Streptomyces collinus Tu 365: one gene and its partner. The protein of the gene in region 1 interacts with the protein of each later gene in a pairwise test. Links are inferred from orthologs where the notes say so. Each region holds a gene or a part of one and is shown in the gene's direction. Other genes may lie near its edges.

Region 1 (6,872 bases):
CGCCGAGCGCGTACGACAGCCGCAGGTAGCCCGGCGTGCCGAAAGCCTCGCCCGGGACGACCGCGACCTCGGCCTCCTCCAGGATCAGCGCGGCCAGCTCGACGGTGTCCTGCGGGCGCTTGCCGCGGATCTCCTTGCCGAGCAGGCCCTTGACCGACGGGTAGGCGTAGAAGGCGCCCTCGGGCTCGGGGCAGAGCACGCCGTCGATCTCGTTGAGCATCCGCACGATGGTCCTGCGGCGGCGGTCGAAGGCCTCGCGCATCCTCGCCACGGCGTCCAGGTCGCCGGAGACGGCGGCCAGCGCGGCCACCTGGGCCACGTTCGAGACGTTCGAGGTGGCGTGCGACTGGAGGTTGGTCGCGGCCTTGACGACGTCCTTCGGGCCGATGACCCAGCCCACGCGCCAGCCGGTCATGGCGTACGTCTTCGCGACGCCGTTGACCACGATGCACTTGTCCCGCAGCTCGGGCAGGAGCGCGGGCAGGGACACGGAGACCGCGTCGCCGTAGACGAGGTGCTCGTAGATCTCGTCGGTCAGCACCCACAGGCCGTGCTCGACGGCCCAGCGGCCGATCGCCTCGGTCTCGGCCTCGGAGTAGACCGCGCCGGTCGGGTTGGACGGGGAGACGAAGAGGACGACCTTCGTCTTCTCCGTGCGGGCGGCCTCCAGCTGCTCGACCGAGACCCGGTAGCCGGTCGTCTCGTCGGCGACGACCTCCACCGGGACACCGCCGGCCAGCCGGATCGACTCCGGGTACGTCGTCCAGTACGGGGCCGGGACGATGACCTCGTCGCCCGGGTCGAGGATCGCGGCGAACGCCTCGTAGATGGCCTGCTTGCCGCCGTTGGTCACCAGGATCTGCGAGACGTCGGGCTCCCAGCCGGAGTCGCGCAGCGTCTTCGCGGCGATCGCGGCCTTCAGCTCGGGCAGGCCGCCGGCCGGCGTGTACCGGTGGTACTTCGGGTTCTTGCAGGCCTCGACGGCCGCCTCGACGATGTAGTCCGGGGTCGGGAAGTCGGGCTCGCCGGCGCCGAAGCCGATCACCGGACGCCCGGCGGCCTTCAGGGCCTTGGCCTTGGCGTCCACGGCGAGGGTGGCGGACTCGGAGATCGCGCCGACTCGGGCGGAGACCCGGCGCTCGGTGGGAGGGGTTGCAGCGCTCATGGGGTCCATCGTTCCAGACCGGAAATGCCCCCGGCACACGGGTTTCACGGACTGAACAGCAAGGGGTCGAGGCGTGAACAGGGGTACGAATCGCGCCCGCGGCCAGGACGATCTTCGGCCGGGGCGTCCTGGGCGGGCACTTTCTGTTCGACGCAAGCCCGCCGACCACGTACACTCTCACCTCGTTGGCCTTCAGCGGCCGTTCCGGGGCCGGTGCACACCGAGCACCCGGTCGGATGCGGTACGTTGGGGGACACCAAAGGGTCGTAGCTCAATTGGTAGAGCACCGGTCTCCAAAACCGGCGGTTGGGGGTTCAAGTCCCTCCGGCCCTGCTACACACACCGCCAGGATGTGTGCGCTTGTACGTACAGCAATGCACCGCCGTGCGGCTCAGAAACCGGGCGCGGCACGGCCACGACCCGGGATCAGGTGAGGACGAATGACGGACGCCGTGGGCTCCATCGACACGCCTGACGCCGATGAGGTGCCCGAGTCCAAGAAGAAGGCCCGCAAGGGCGGCAAGCGCGCCAAGAAGGGCCCGCTGAAGCGTCTCGCCATCTTCTACCGCCAGATCGTCGCGGAGCTCCGCAAGGTCGTCTGGCCGACTCGCAACCAGCTGACGTCGTACACCACAGTGGTGATCTTCTTCGTTGCCATCATGATCGCCTTGGTGACCGTGATTGACTATGGGCTCAACCACGCGGCCAAGTACGTCTTCGGCTGAGCCAAGAGCGAAGGGCGCCGTGGTACCGGCGCCCGTTTTCGCATGTTCCACCCCTATGTATCCAGGAAGAAGCAGCCATCGTGTCTGACCCGAACCTGAACGACGCCATCGAGCCTCGCGGGAATGCCGCCGAGTCGGTGGACGACGAGCTCGACATCGTCGAAGGCGCGGACGAGCAGGACGAGTTCGAGGCTGCCGAGGCCGAACTGGGGGAGCCGGCCGAGGAGGCCGCGCTGCACGTCGAGGACGAGGACGCCGAAGAGGCCGAGGACGTCGACGCCGCTGACGAGAGCGACGAGCTCGCCGCCGGCGACGAGACGGCCGAGGCCGTCACGGAGGAGCCCGCGGAGCCCGTCGACCCGATCGAGGCCCTGCGTCAGGAGCTGCGCCTCCTGCCCGGCGAGTGGTACGTCATCCACACCTACGCCGGCTACGAGAACCGCGTGAAGACCAACCTGGAGCAGCGCGCCGTCTCGCTGAACGTCGAGGACTACATCTTCCAGGCCGAGGTGCCGCAGGAAGAGGTCGTCCAGATCAAGAACGGCGACCGCAAGACGATCAAGCAGAACAAGCTGCCGGGTTACGTCCTGGTCCGCATGGACCTGACCAACGAGTCGTGGGGCGTCGTCCGCAACACCCCGGGTGTGACCGGCTTCGTCGGCAACGCCTACGACCCGTACCCGCTGACCCTGGACGAGATCGTCAAGATGCTCGCCCCGGAGGCCGAGGAGAAGGCCGCCCGCGAGGCCGCCGAGGCCGAGGGCAAGCCCGCCCCGCAGCGCAAGGTCGAGGTCCAGGTGCTGGACTTCGAGGTCGGCGACTCGGTCACCGTCACCGACGGCCCGTTCGCCACGCTGCAGGCGACCATCAACGAGATCAACCCCGACTCGAAGAAGGTCAAGGGCCTGGTGGAGATCTTCGGGCGTGAGACGCCGGTCGAGCTCTCCTTCGACCAGATCCAGAAGAACTAGTTCTTTTCTGGACCTCTTGCTTCCGTGCAGGTCAGACAGGCTGCTTCAGCCCGTCTGACCTGCACGGTTTTTGGCCGCGCATCTATACCCGTTATCGTTGTGCGGTATGCCTGCGTCCGGGTGGTCCCCGGATGCCGGCAGGACCCGAATCGAAAGGACCCGGAGAGCTATGCCTCCCAAGAAGAAGAAGGTCACGGGGCTCATCAAGCTCCAGATCAACGCCGGTGCGGCGAACCCCGCCCCGCCGGTCGGCCCCGCGCTCGGTCAGCACGGCGTCAACATCATGGAGTTCTGCAAGGCCTACAACGCCGCGACCGAGTCGCAGCGTGGCTGGGTCATCCCGGTGGAGATCACGGTCTACGAGGACCGCTCCTTCACCTTCGTCACCAAGACGCCGCCGGCCGCGAAGATGATCCTCAAGGCCGCGGGTGTCGAGAAGGGCTCCGGCGAGCCGCACAAGACCAAGGTCGCCAAGATCACCGAGGCCCAGGTCCGCGAGATCGCCGAGACCAAGATGCCCGACCTCAACGCGAACGACCTGGACGCCGCGTCGAAGATCATCGCCGGCACCGCCCGCTCCATGGGCATCACGGTCGAGGGCTGACCCCACCCCCAGTAGTCCATGCGGCCGTAGCCGGTCGCACGTGGCAGGGCCTGCTCGGCCCGGATACCACGACTCCTTTCAGAACACACAGGAGCAAGTTGTGAGCAAGCGCAGCAAGGCTCTCCGCGCTGCGGACGCCAAGATCGACCGGGAGAAGCTGTACGCCCCGCTCGAGGCCGTCCGTCTCGCCAAGGAGACCTCCACGACCAAGTTCGACGGCACCGTCGAGGTCGCCTTCCGCCTGGGTGTCGACCCGCGCAAGGCCGACCAGATGGTCCGTGGCACCGTGAACCTGCCGCACGGCACCGGCAAGACTGCCCGGGTCCTGGTCTTCGCGACCGGTGACCGTGCTGCGGCCGCGGAGGCCGCGGGCGCCGACATCGTCGGCTCCGACGAACTGATCGACGAGGTGGCGAAGGGCCGTCTGGACTTCGACGCCGTCGTCGCCACCCCGGACCTCATGGGCAAGGTCGGCCGCCTCGGCCGCGTCCTCGGCCCGCGTGGTCTGATGCCGAACCCGAAGACCGGCACCGTCACCCCCGACGTGGCCAAGGCCGTCACGGACATCAAGGGCGGCAAGATCGAGTTCCGCGTCGACAAGCACTCGAACCTGCACTTCATCATCGGCAAGGCGTCCTTCGACGACGACAAGCTGGTGGAGAACTACGGCGCCGCGCTGGAGGAGATCCTCCGTCTGAAGCCGTCCGCCGCCAAGGGTCGCTACATCAAGAAGGCCGCCATCACCACCACGATGGGCCCCGGCATTCCGGTCGACCCCAACCGCACCCGCAACCTCCTCGTCGAGGAGGACCCGGCCGCCGTCTGAGCCCCCGGCTCCACCGGCAGCCGCGTCAGCGACGCGTGAGCGAGGGCGGGCCCCGCACCTGGAACCTTCCGGGTGCGGGGCCCGTCCTTTCTGTGTGCGACCTTTCGCACGACTGTCATTGGCCTGGCCCAGCGTGCAGGCACAGGACTCTCGCATAGGGGTGGGACGACATGAACAGCAGGACCGTACGCCGGGTGAGCCTTTCCGTCGCGGTGGTGGCCGCGCTGACGGGACTGGCCGCCTGCGGCTCGGACAAGGGCGACAAGGCCGTCGGCAAGACCGTCACGGACATGAGCCCGCTCGCCGCCCTGCGCTCCGCCGAGCAGTCCACCGACAAGGCCGAGTCCGCCAAGGTCCGCTCCAGCACCTCCCTCGGCGACACCATGTCGATGACCGCCGACGGCGCCCTCGCCTGGGGCGGCGGTCTCAAGGGCAACCTCACCATCACGTACACCGGCGGCAAGATGGCCGACGCCATGCGCCAGGCCGGCTCCACGTCGATGCAGGCCCGCTACCTGCCGGACGCCTACTACGCGAAGATGAGCGACAAGTTCGCCCAGCAGTTCGGCAAGCACTGGATCAGGTACGCCTACGACGACCTCGCCAAGTTCGGCGGCGGCTCCGGCGCGTACATCAAGGACCAGATGCAGAACACCACGCCGAACCAGTCGGTGAAGCTGCTGCTGGCCTCGGGCGACGTGAAGAAGGTCGGCAAGGAGAAGGTCTCCGGCACGGACGCCACGCACTACGCGGGCACGGTCCAGGTCGCCGACCTCGCCGGCAAGAACAGCAACCTCACCGCCGAGCAGCTGGCCGGCCTGAAGAAGCAGCTCAGCCAGGCGGGCGTCACCACCGAGACCGTCGACATCTGGGTCAACGACCAGAGCCTGCTGGTCAAGAAGATCGAGAAGGCGACCACCGCGAACGGCGTCATGACCAGCACGGCCTACTACACCGACTACGGCGTGAAGGTCTCCGCCGAGGCGCCCCCGGCCGGCGACACCAAGGACTTCAAGGACCTCATGAAGTCCGGCGGCGTCACGGGCGGCACCGGCTCCGGCACCGTCTCCTGACCCGCCGCGCGCCGGCCGCGGGCCGGCGCGCGTGCCCGCGGGGCGGCCCGTCCGGGCGCCCCGCGGGACGGCCGCGGCGGCGCCCCCGGAGCCCGATTTGCTCGACGGCGCCCCGGTCCCGTACTCTCCTACCGAAGCCAAAGACCGCTGGTCGTTGCCGTGCGCTCCCCCGAGGGTGCGGTGGCCGAAGGATCCGCTGAAGAGTGGACGACCCGCGCAGGTGACTGTGGAAGAACTCCCGGAGTACACGCCCTGAGTGTGTGCGGCCGGTCGAGTCCGCCCCGAGCGCCTGCGCCGGGGCGTTTCGTTTTCCCCAGTCCTCCTTCGGGTCCGCGCGGTCCGAATCACCCGGAAGGAGGCCGAGGCTCTATGGCGAGGCCCGACAAGGCTGCCGCGGTTGCGGAGCTGACGGACAAGTTCCGCAGCTCCAACGCCGCCGTGCTGACCGAGTACCGCGGTCTCACCGTGGCGCAGCTCAAGACGCTGCGCCGGTCGCTCGGTGAGAACGCCCAGTACGCCGTGGTGAAGAACACGCTGACCAAGATTGCGGCCAACGAGGCCGGGATCACGCTGGACGACCAGCTCTTCGCTGGTCCGACGGCCGTCGCCTTCGTCACCGGTGACCCGGTGGAGTCGGCGAAGGGTCTCCGTGACTTCGCCAAGGACAACCCGAATCTCATCATCAAGGGCGGTGTCCTTGACGGCAAGGCGCTGTCCGCCGATGAGATCAAGAAGCTTGCGGACCTCGAGTCCCGCGAGGTTCTGCTCTCCAAGCTGGCCGGTGCGTTCAAGGGCAAGCAGTCCCAGGCTGCCTCTGTCTTCCAGGCGCTCCCGTCGAAGCTCGTCCGCACCGTGGACGCGCTTCGGGCCAAGCAGGACGAGCAGGGCGGTGCCGAGTAACTCGGCTCGCTTTCTGACTCTGGCCGCCTGACGCGGCGAGGGTCGCAGCGGGCCGACGTACGCCCGCCACACCCAGTACATCCGGCACCCGCCGAATTAGTGGAAGGATCGCCCATCATGGCGAAGCTCAGCCAGGAAGACCTGCTCGCGCAGTTCGAGGAGATGACCCTCATCGAGCTCTCCGAGTTCGTGAAGGCCTTCGAGGAGAAGTTCGACGTCACCGCCGCCGCCGCCGCGCCGGTCGTCGTGGCCGGTGGCGCCGGTGCCGGTGCCGCCGAGGCCGAGGAGGAGAAGGACGAGTTCGACGTCATCCTCACCGGTGCCGGCGACAAGAAGATCCAGGTCATCAAGGTCGTGCGTGAGCTGACCTCCCTGGGTCTGAAGGAGGCCAAGGACCTCGTGGACGGCGCCCCGAAGCCCGTTCTCGAGAAGGTCGCCAAGGACGCCGCCGAGAAGGCCGCCGAGTCCCTCAAGGGCGCCGGCGCCTCCGTCGAGGTCAAGTAAGACCTTCCGGGGTTCCTCGAACCTCAGCACGCTGATTGCGGCCTCCTGAGGCTGTAACGCGAACGCACCGAAGAGCGATCATCCATCCGGGTGGTCGCTCTTCG
Region 2 (6,955 bases), 3.2 Mb from region 1 along the record:
GCGCGAACCACGCCTGCAGCCCCCGCGCCTGCGCCGCGTGCCAGTTCGCCTGGAGCGTGTGCAACTCGGCGGGGGACAGCCGCTCCAGACGGGTCGCGAACCGCCGGCCCAGCGCCCGGACGACCTCCATGGCGGCCAGCGCGTCCGCCGCCGCGTCGTGCGCGCCCTCCAGCGTCACGCCGTAGTGCGCGCACAGGTCGGTCAGTGTGCGCCGGCCCTTGCGGTAGCGGTCCAGATGCTTGTCCAGGACCCGCGGGTCCAGCACCCGCAGCGGCGCCCGCTCGAACCAGCGGTCCAGCGACGAGGCCCGGTGCCGGCGCAACTCCCGGTCCAGCAGCGTCATGTCGAAGGGCGCGTTCATCACCACCAGCGGGCGCCCCATCGCCGCGTGCTCGGCGAGCTGCTCGGCTATCTCGTACATCACCGGCGCCGGCCAGCGCCCGTGGTGCTGCAGGTGCTCGTCCGTCAGTCCGTGCACCGCCGTCGCCGCCTCAGGCACCGCCACGCCCGGATTCACCAGCCAGCGCGTGATCCGCGGCCGGGTGCCCGGCGCGTCCTGGACGACGACGGCGGCCGACACGATCCGGTCGGTCTCGACGTCCACGCCCGTCGTCTCCGTGTCGAAGGCCGCCAGCGGCCCCTCGTACCAGGTCGTCATCCCCACACAACTCCTCGTTCACCCAAGGCAGGTGACGTTCCGTCTTCTGCCTGTTTGGTGATACCCGGGCCGTTTGCGCCGTACGCCGGACGGAGACAACAGGAGTACGGGTCTTTGCAGTTCAGCGGCCCGCTACGGGGAAACTCATGGCTCGGAAGGCTGTTGGTCATGGCCACTCTGCAGCCCGAGCGGGGCGGGCTGCTGCCCGAACGCACGGGCCCCCTTCGCGGCACACTCGCCACCACCGCCTGCATGGAGACACTGCAGGTCGGCTATCTGCACGCGGTCGCCGCGGCCGCGGGCTGCTCGCTGTCCCAGCCCTTCCCGGACAACGGCATCGACTGGCACGTCAGCCACAGCGCGCCCGCGCACACCGTCGACGACGAGGTCACCATCAAGGTGCAGCTCAAGTGCACCTACCAGATCGCGCCGAACCCGCCGGGCCCCTTCTTCTCCTTCACGCTGGACAACGACCACCTGCGCAAACTCGCCCGCACACCCGTCACGGTGCACAAGATCCTGGTCGTCATGCTCGTCCCGCGCTCCCAGGACGACTGGCTGCGCGCCGGCCACGACCGGCTGGACCTCAGGCACTGCTGCTACTGGGTCAACCTGGCCGGCCACCCGGTCACCGGCCGGCACCGGACCACCGTGCGGATACCGACCGCGCGGGTCTTCGACGACCGGGCGCTGTGCGAGATCATGACGCGGGTCGGGACGGGAGGCAGACCATGATCCGTCCGTACGACGAGCCCGGCCGCCAGGTCCGGCCGCACCCCGACGACCTCGCCTGGCACCGGCCGCCCGAGCCCGCCGACGTCGACCCCGCCGTGCTCGGCGCCCTGCTGCACCGGCACGGCTGGCAGCGGCGCGGCGGAGCGCCCGGCCGCTACGGCCGCTGGACCCCGCCGGGACCCGGCGTCGGCGCCACCAGCCTGCTGGTGCCCGAGAGCCGGGCCTTCCCCGACAGCGACGACCTGCTCGGCGAGGCCCTCGACGCCCTCGCCCGCAGCGCCACCCCCGCCGCCCGCGAAGTGCTGATCTCCCTCACCGTGCCCAGCGACGAGATCCGCTGGTGGCGGGACGTGCCCGACGGCCCCGCGGGCGCCGCCGCCTGGACGGCCGACGAGCATCTGCGCACCGCGGCCCGTGGCATGCTGCTCGCCGCCGCGCTCGCCACCCGCGCCCGGACCGGCTACCACGGCGCCCGGCACCGCGGGCCCGCCGCCGCGCTCCTGGAGCACGTCCTCGTGAGTCCCGCCGCCGAAGGCCGCCGGCTCACCGCGTTCGTGCCGGTGCCCACCGGCCGCGCGCTCGCCGTCCGCCTCCACCAGGCCCTGTACGCGACCCGCGAGGCCATCGACTACCAGCGGGCCACCGGCGGCATGGACGCCTTCGACGGCGCCGTGGCCGCGGGCGTCAGCCGCGAGCTGACCGAGGCGCTGACCGCGCTCGTCCGCGGTACCGAGGGCGCGCGCGTCGCCGTCGCCTGGGCACCGGGTCCCGGCGTGCCCGACGGCTGTGCCACCACCGCCGAACCCGTCGAGTTCTCACCCGGCGACCTGCCCGCGCTGCACGCCGCCGGGCTGCGCTACCTGCGGGGCGAGCCCTCCGTGCCGGTGCGGATCACCGGCGCCGTGGTCCGCCTGCGCCGCTCAGGGCCGCGCGGCGCCGGCACCGTACGGCTCCGGGTGCTCGCCGGGGCCGAGGTCCCGCACCTGCGCGTCACCCTCGACGAGGAGGACTACCGCGTCGCCGGGCACGCCCACCTCGTCGGCCTCCCCGTGCGGGTCCAGGGCCTGCTGGAGCGCCGGGGCGGCTTCCGCAGGCTCACCGGCGCCCGCGGGGTCGTCCCCGTGGAGGTGGACGACGCCGAGCGGGACCGGCTGATGAAGTCCCTCCAGGAGAGCCCCGGCTGGTTCGAGGAGGCGTGCGGCGAGGGGGATGCGGACGCGTACGGGGACGGGGACCGGGCGTAACCGTTTCGCGGTCCGAGCGGTCGGGTCGGTACGATCGCCTGTGCGCGCGCTCCTGGTATGGCGCCGCACCCACCTTCAGTCAGGAGAGACCGGTGTCAGACGTCCGTGTGATCATCCAACGCGATTCCGAGCGGGAAGAACGCGTGGTGACGACGGGCACTACGGCCGCCGACCTCTTCGCCGGCGAGCGCTCGATCATCGCCGCGCGCGTGGCCGGTGAGCTGCGGGACCTCAGCCACGAGCTGTCCGACGGCGACGAGGTCGAGGGCGTCGAGATCTCCTCCGAGGACGGTCTCGGCATCCTCCGCCACTCCACCGCGCACGTCATGGCGCAGGCCGTGCAGGAGCTGTTCCCCGAGGCCAAGCTGGGCATCGGCCCGCCCGTCAAGGACGGCTTCTACTACGACTTCGACGTCGAGAAGCCCTTCCACCCCGATGACCTCAAGGCCATCGAGAAGAAGATGCAGGAGATCCAGAAGCGCGGGCAGAAGTTCGCCCGCCGCGTGGTCACCGACGAGGCCGCCCGCGAGGAGCTGGCCGACGAGCCGTACAAGCTGGAGCTGATCGGCCTCAAGGGCTCCGCGTCCCACGACGACGGCGCGGACGTCGAGGTCGGCGCCGGCGAGCTGACGATCTACGACAACCTGGACGCCAAGACCGGCGAGCTGTGCTGGAAGGACCTCTGCCGCGGTCCGCACCTGCCCTCGACCCGCCTCATCCCGGCGTTCAAGCTGATGCGCAACGCGGCCGCCTACTGGCGCGGCAGCGAGAAGAACCCCATGCTCCAGCGCATCTACGGCACCGCGTGGCCGTCCAAGGACGAGCTGAAGGCGTACCTCGACTTCCTCGCCGAGGCCGAGAAGCGCGACCACCGCAAGCTCGGCTCCGAGCTGGACCTCTTCTCGATCCCCGAGCAGATCGGCTCCGGCCTCGCCGTCTTCCACCCCAAGGGCGGCATCGTCCGCCGCGTGATGGAGGACTACTCGCGCCGCCGGCACGAGGAGGAGGGCTACGAGTTCGTCTACACCCCGCACGCGACCAAGGGGAAGCTCTTCGAGACCTCGGGTCACCTGGACTGGTACGCCGACGGCATGTACCCGCCCATGCAGCTCGACGAGGGCGTGGACTACTACCTCAAGCCCATGAACTGCCCGATGCACAACCTGATCTTCGACGCGCGCGGTCGCTCGTACCGTGAACTGCCGCTGCGCCTCTTCGAGTTCGGGACCGTGTACCGGTACGAGAAGTCGGGTGTCGTGCACGGCCTGACCCGGGCCCGCGGCTTCACCCAGGACGACGCGCACATCTACTGCACCCGTGAGCAGATGTCCGAGGAGCTGGACAAGACGCTCACCTTCGTCCTCGGCCTGCTGCGCGACTACGGCCTGACCGACTTCTACCTGGAGCTGTCCACCAAGGACCCGGAGAAGTTCGTCGGCTCCGACGAGGTCTGGGAGGAGGCGACCGAGACCCTGCGCCAGGTCGCCGAGAAGCAGGGCCTGCCCCTGGTCCCGGACCCGGGCGGCGCCGCCTTCTACGGCCCGAAGATCTCCGTCCAGACCAAGGACGCGATCGGGCGTACCTGGCAGATGTCGACCATCCAGCTCGACTTCAACCTGCCCGAGCGGTTCGACCTCGAGTACACCGGCCCCGACGGCTCCAAGCAGCGCCCGGTCATGATCCACCGCGCGCTGTTCGGCTCCATCGAGCGGTTCTTCGCCGTGCTCCTCGAGCACTACGCGGGCGCGTTCCCGGCGTGGCTGGCCCCGGTCCAGGCGCTCGGCATCCCGATCGGCGACGGGCACGTGGAGTACCTGGAGAAGTTCGCCGCGGCGGCCCGCAGGAAGGGGCTGCGCGTCGAGGTGGACTCCTCGTCGGACCGTATGCAGAAGAAGATCCGCAACGCCCAGAAGCAGAAGGTGCCCTTCATGGTCATCGCGGGCGACGAGGACATGTCGAACAACTCGGTGTCCTTCCGCTACCGCGACGGCTCGCAGGAGAACGGCATCCCGTTCGACGAGGCCATCGCCAAGATCGCGAAGGTCGTGGAGGAGCGGGCGCAGATCTGACCCGCCGTGCGCGCGAGGCCCCCGGGGATCATCTCCTCGGGGGCCTTTCGTCGCCCTCGCGCGTGAAGACCTGCATCAGCCAGGACGAGAACGAACCCGTCACCGCGCCGAGCAGCCCCAGGCCGCAGGCCATCATGCCGATCGCGATCGCCCGGCCGCCCGCGGTCACCGGGACGACGTCCCCGTAGCCCACGGTGCTCAGGGTCGCGGCGGCCCACCACACGGCGTCGCCGAACGTCAGGATGGTCGCGCCGGGCGCCCCGCGCTCCTGCTGGAAGACCGCGAGCGCGCCGGAGAAGCCGAGCAGCAGGGTCGAGATGCTGGTGTAGGACATCACCCGGGCGTACAGCGACAGCCTCGGCTCTCCCTGCCGGCGCTGGACCACCTCGTAGAGCGGGACGATCCTCAGCGGTCGCAGCAGCGGCAGCACGACCACGACCGAGTGCAGCACGTGCGTGGTGACGAAGCGCAGGAAGCGCAGCCCGCTGAGCCGCCAGCGCACCAGGTAGTCCACCACGAACACCAGCCACAGGGTGCCCATCACGGCCCAGCAGAGGTCCTGCACGTTCGACGGCAGACCCACGGCGAGCACCCGGATCGCATAGACGGCGGTGAAGGCCAGTGACGCCACGAACAGGGGGATCTCGGTGCGCTGCTCCCAACGGGCCGCGGGGCTGTCGTCGTCCACCGGCCAAGCTTGGCCGGTCGCCGCCGTCGCGCCGCCCCGGCGACACGCCGCGAACGGGCGAAGCCATATGCTGCCTTGCATGACGAGTGAGCCGGAACAGCAGATCGGAGTGGGGACGCAGGACGCGTTCCAGCGCCTGTGGACTCCCCACCGGATGGCCTACATCCAGGGCGAGAACAAGCCGACCGGGCCGGGGTCCGGCGACGGCTGCCCCTTCTGCTCGATCCCGGCCAAGTCCGACGAGGACGGGCTGATCGTCCGCCGCGGCGAGCACGTGTACGCCGTCCTCAACCTCTACCCGTACAACGGCGGCCACCTGATGACGGTGCCCTACCGGCACGTCGCCGACTACACCGAGCTGACCGGGCCGGAGACCGCCGAACTGGCCGAGCTGACCAAGCAGGCGATGACGGCCCTGCGCACCGCCTCCGGCGCGCAGGGGTTCAACATCGGCATGAACCAGGGCGCGGTGGCCGGCGCCGGCATCGCGGCCCACCTGCACCAGCACATCGTCCCCCGCTGGGGAGGCGACACCAACTTCATGCCGGTGGTCGGGCACACACGCGTCCTGCCGCAGCTCCTGGCCGACACCAGGAAGATGCTGGCGGAAGCCTGGCCGACCGCCTGACCTTCCTTCTTCACGGGGCCGGGGGGCGGCCGCCCCCGGCCCCGGTCCCGTGACCGACCGACCGCGGGCTCACGCGTCGTACAGGTCGGCCTTCCGCGGCGAGGCGTCCTGGACCAGGCCGCTGAGGACGGACGAGCGGTTGCCGAACTTCTCGATGTTCACGCCGTTCTCCTCCAGGACCCGCAGCGCGGCCGAGTGCACCACGCGCAGCACCGGCGTGGCCGCGCGCAGGGCGTCGTCGGCCATGAAGCGGTGCCGCCAGGGCTGGTCGGCCCAGGCGTGCCGCAGACCGAACGGCTCCGGCAGCACGAGTGAGCCGCCGAGCCACTTCTGCAGCGGCGGGTACCAGCCCAGCGGGGCGCGCGCGGCGAGCCGTACGACCTCGTCGGCGGTGACCAGCGGCAGCTTCACCGTCCGGGTCTCCCAGGGCTTGAAGGACTTGGAGACCTCCTTGGCCGGGGCCTCCGGCTTGGAGGTGAACAGCGGGTTCACCGGTCCCAGGGCGTGTCCGGTCACCTCGATGCGCAGCGTCTCGTGCAGCACGGTCACCGTGATCAGCATGGTGATGACCAGCTGCCCGTCCCACAGGGTCCACTGCACGCCGAGGTAGTGCCGGTCGCCGCTGCCGAACTGCTGCTTGTTGCAGATCTCCTGTATCGCGTGCTGCTTGATCTGGAACGCGTCGACGTCCGTGCCCCCCGGGCGGGCGACCGCCGTCGCCTTCTCACCGATCGGCGTGACGATCCAGTGCCGTATCGAGGGCCGCGGGAAACCGCCGGTGTTCAGCGGGCCCCGCTCCAGCATGCGGAGCTGGTCGTGGATCGCGCGGACGACGTCCCAGCTGCGGAAGGGGTGGATCTCCCGGGCGGGGTCGGCGGGCACCAGGTCCTCGGCGAGCTGCCAGGCGCCCCAGCGGGTGCCCATGCCGAGTAT

The links. Proteins that work in one complex are often made in the same cells at the same time.
Region 2: the proteins of rplA (region 1) and thrS interact in binary tests that used the Escherichia coli proteins (3 or more experiments, as listed by UniProt). The link is inferred for Streptomyces collinus Tu 365 from one-to-one orthologs.

What each region holds. Positions count from the first base shown.
Region 1 is NC_021985.1:5,054,284-5,061,155, forward strand. The notes cover bases 2,583-5,428. They hold rplA (50S ribosomal protein L1), read left to right. Parts: upstream 2,583-3,565; coding sequence 3,566-4,291; downstream 4,292-5,428. Other genes in these bases: nusG (transcription termination/antitermination protein NusG), read left to right, coding at 2,583-2,861; rplK (50S ribosomal protein L11), read left to right, coding at 3,031-3,465; B446_RS22085 (hypothetical protein), read left to right, coding at 4,462-5,364. Outside these bases: B446_RS22055 (pyridoxal phosphate-dependent aminotransferase), read right to left, coding at 1-1,165; preprotein translocase subunit SecE, read left to right, coding at 1,606-1,890; more of nusG, read left to right, coding at 1,971-2,582; rplJ (50S ribosomal protein L10), read left to right, coding at 5,734-6,264; rplL (50S ribosomal protein L7/L12), read left to right, coding at 6,382-6,768. UniProt on the Escherichia coli protein: One of the primary rRNA binding proteins, it binds very close to the 3'-end of the 23S rRNA. Forms part of the L1 stalk. It is often not seen in high-resolution crystal structures, but can be seen in cryo_EM and 3D reconstruction models.
Region 2 is NC_021985.1:1,874,905-1,881,859, reverse strand. What follows is about bases 2,289-5,217. They hold thrS (threonine--tRNA ligase), read left to right. Parts: upstream 2,289-2,729; coding sequence 2,730-4,706; downstream 4,707-5,217. Other genes in these bases: B446_RS07815 (potassium channel family protein), read right to left, coding at 4,735-5,217; B446_RS07825 (hypothetical protein), read left to right, coding at 2,289-2,637. Outside these bases: B446_RS07835 (3'-5' exonuclease), read right to left, coding at 1-658; B446_RS07830 (DUF4365 domain-containing protein), read left to right, coding at 827-1,393; more of B446_RS07825, read left to right, coding at 1,390-2,288; more of B446_RS07815, read right to left, coding at 5,218-5,394; B446_RS07810 (HIT family protein), read left to right, coding at 5,462-6,022; B446_RS07805 (membrane protein), read right to left, coding at 6,092-6,955. UniProt on the Escherichia coli protein: Catalyzes the attachment of threonine to tRNA(Thr) in a two-step reaction: L-threonine is first activated by ATP to form Thr-AMP and then transferred to the acceptor end of tRNA(Thr). The rate-limiting step is amino acid activation in the presence of tRNA.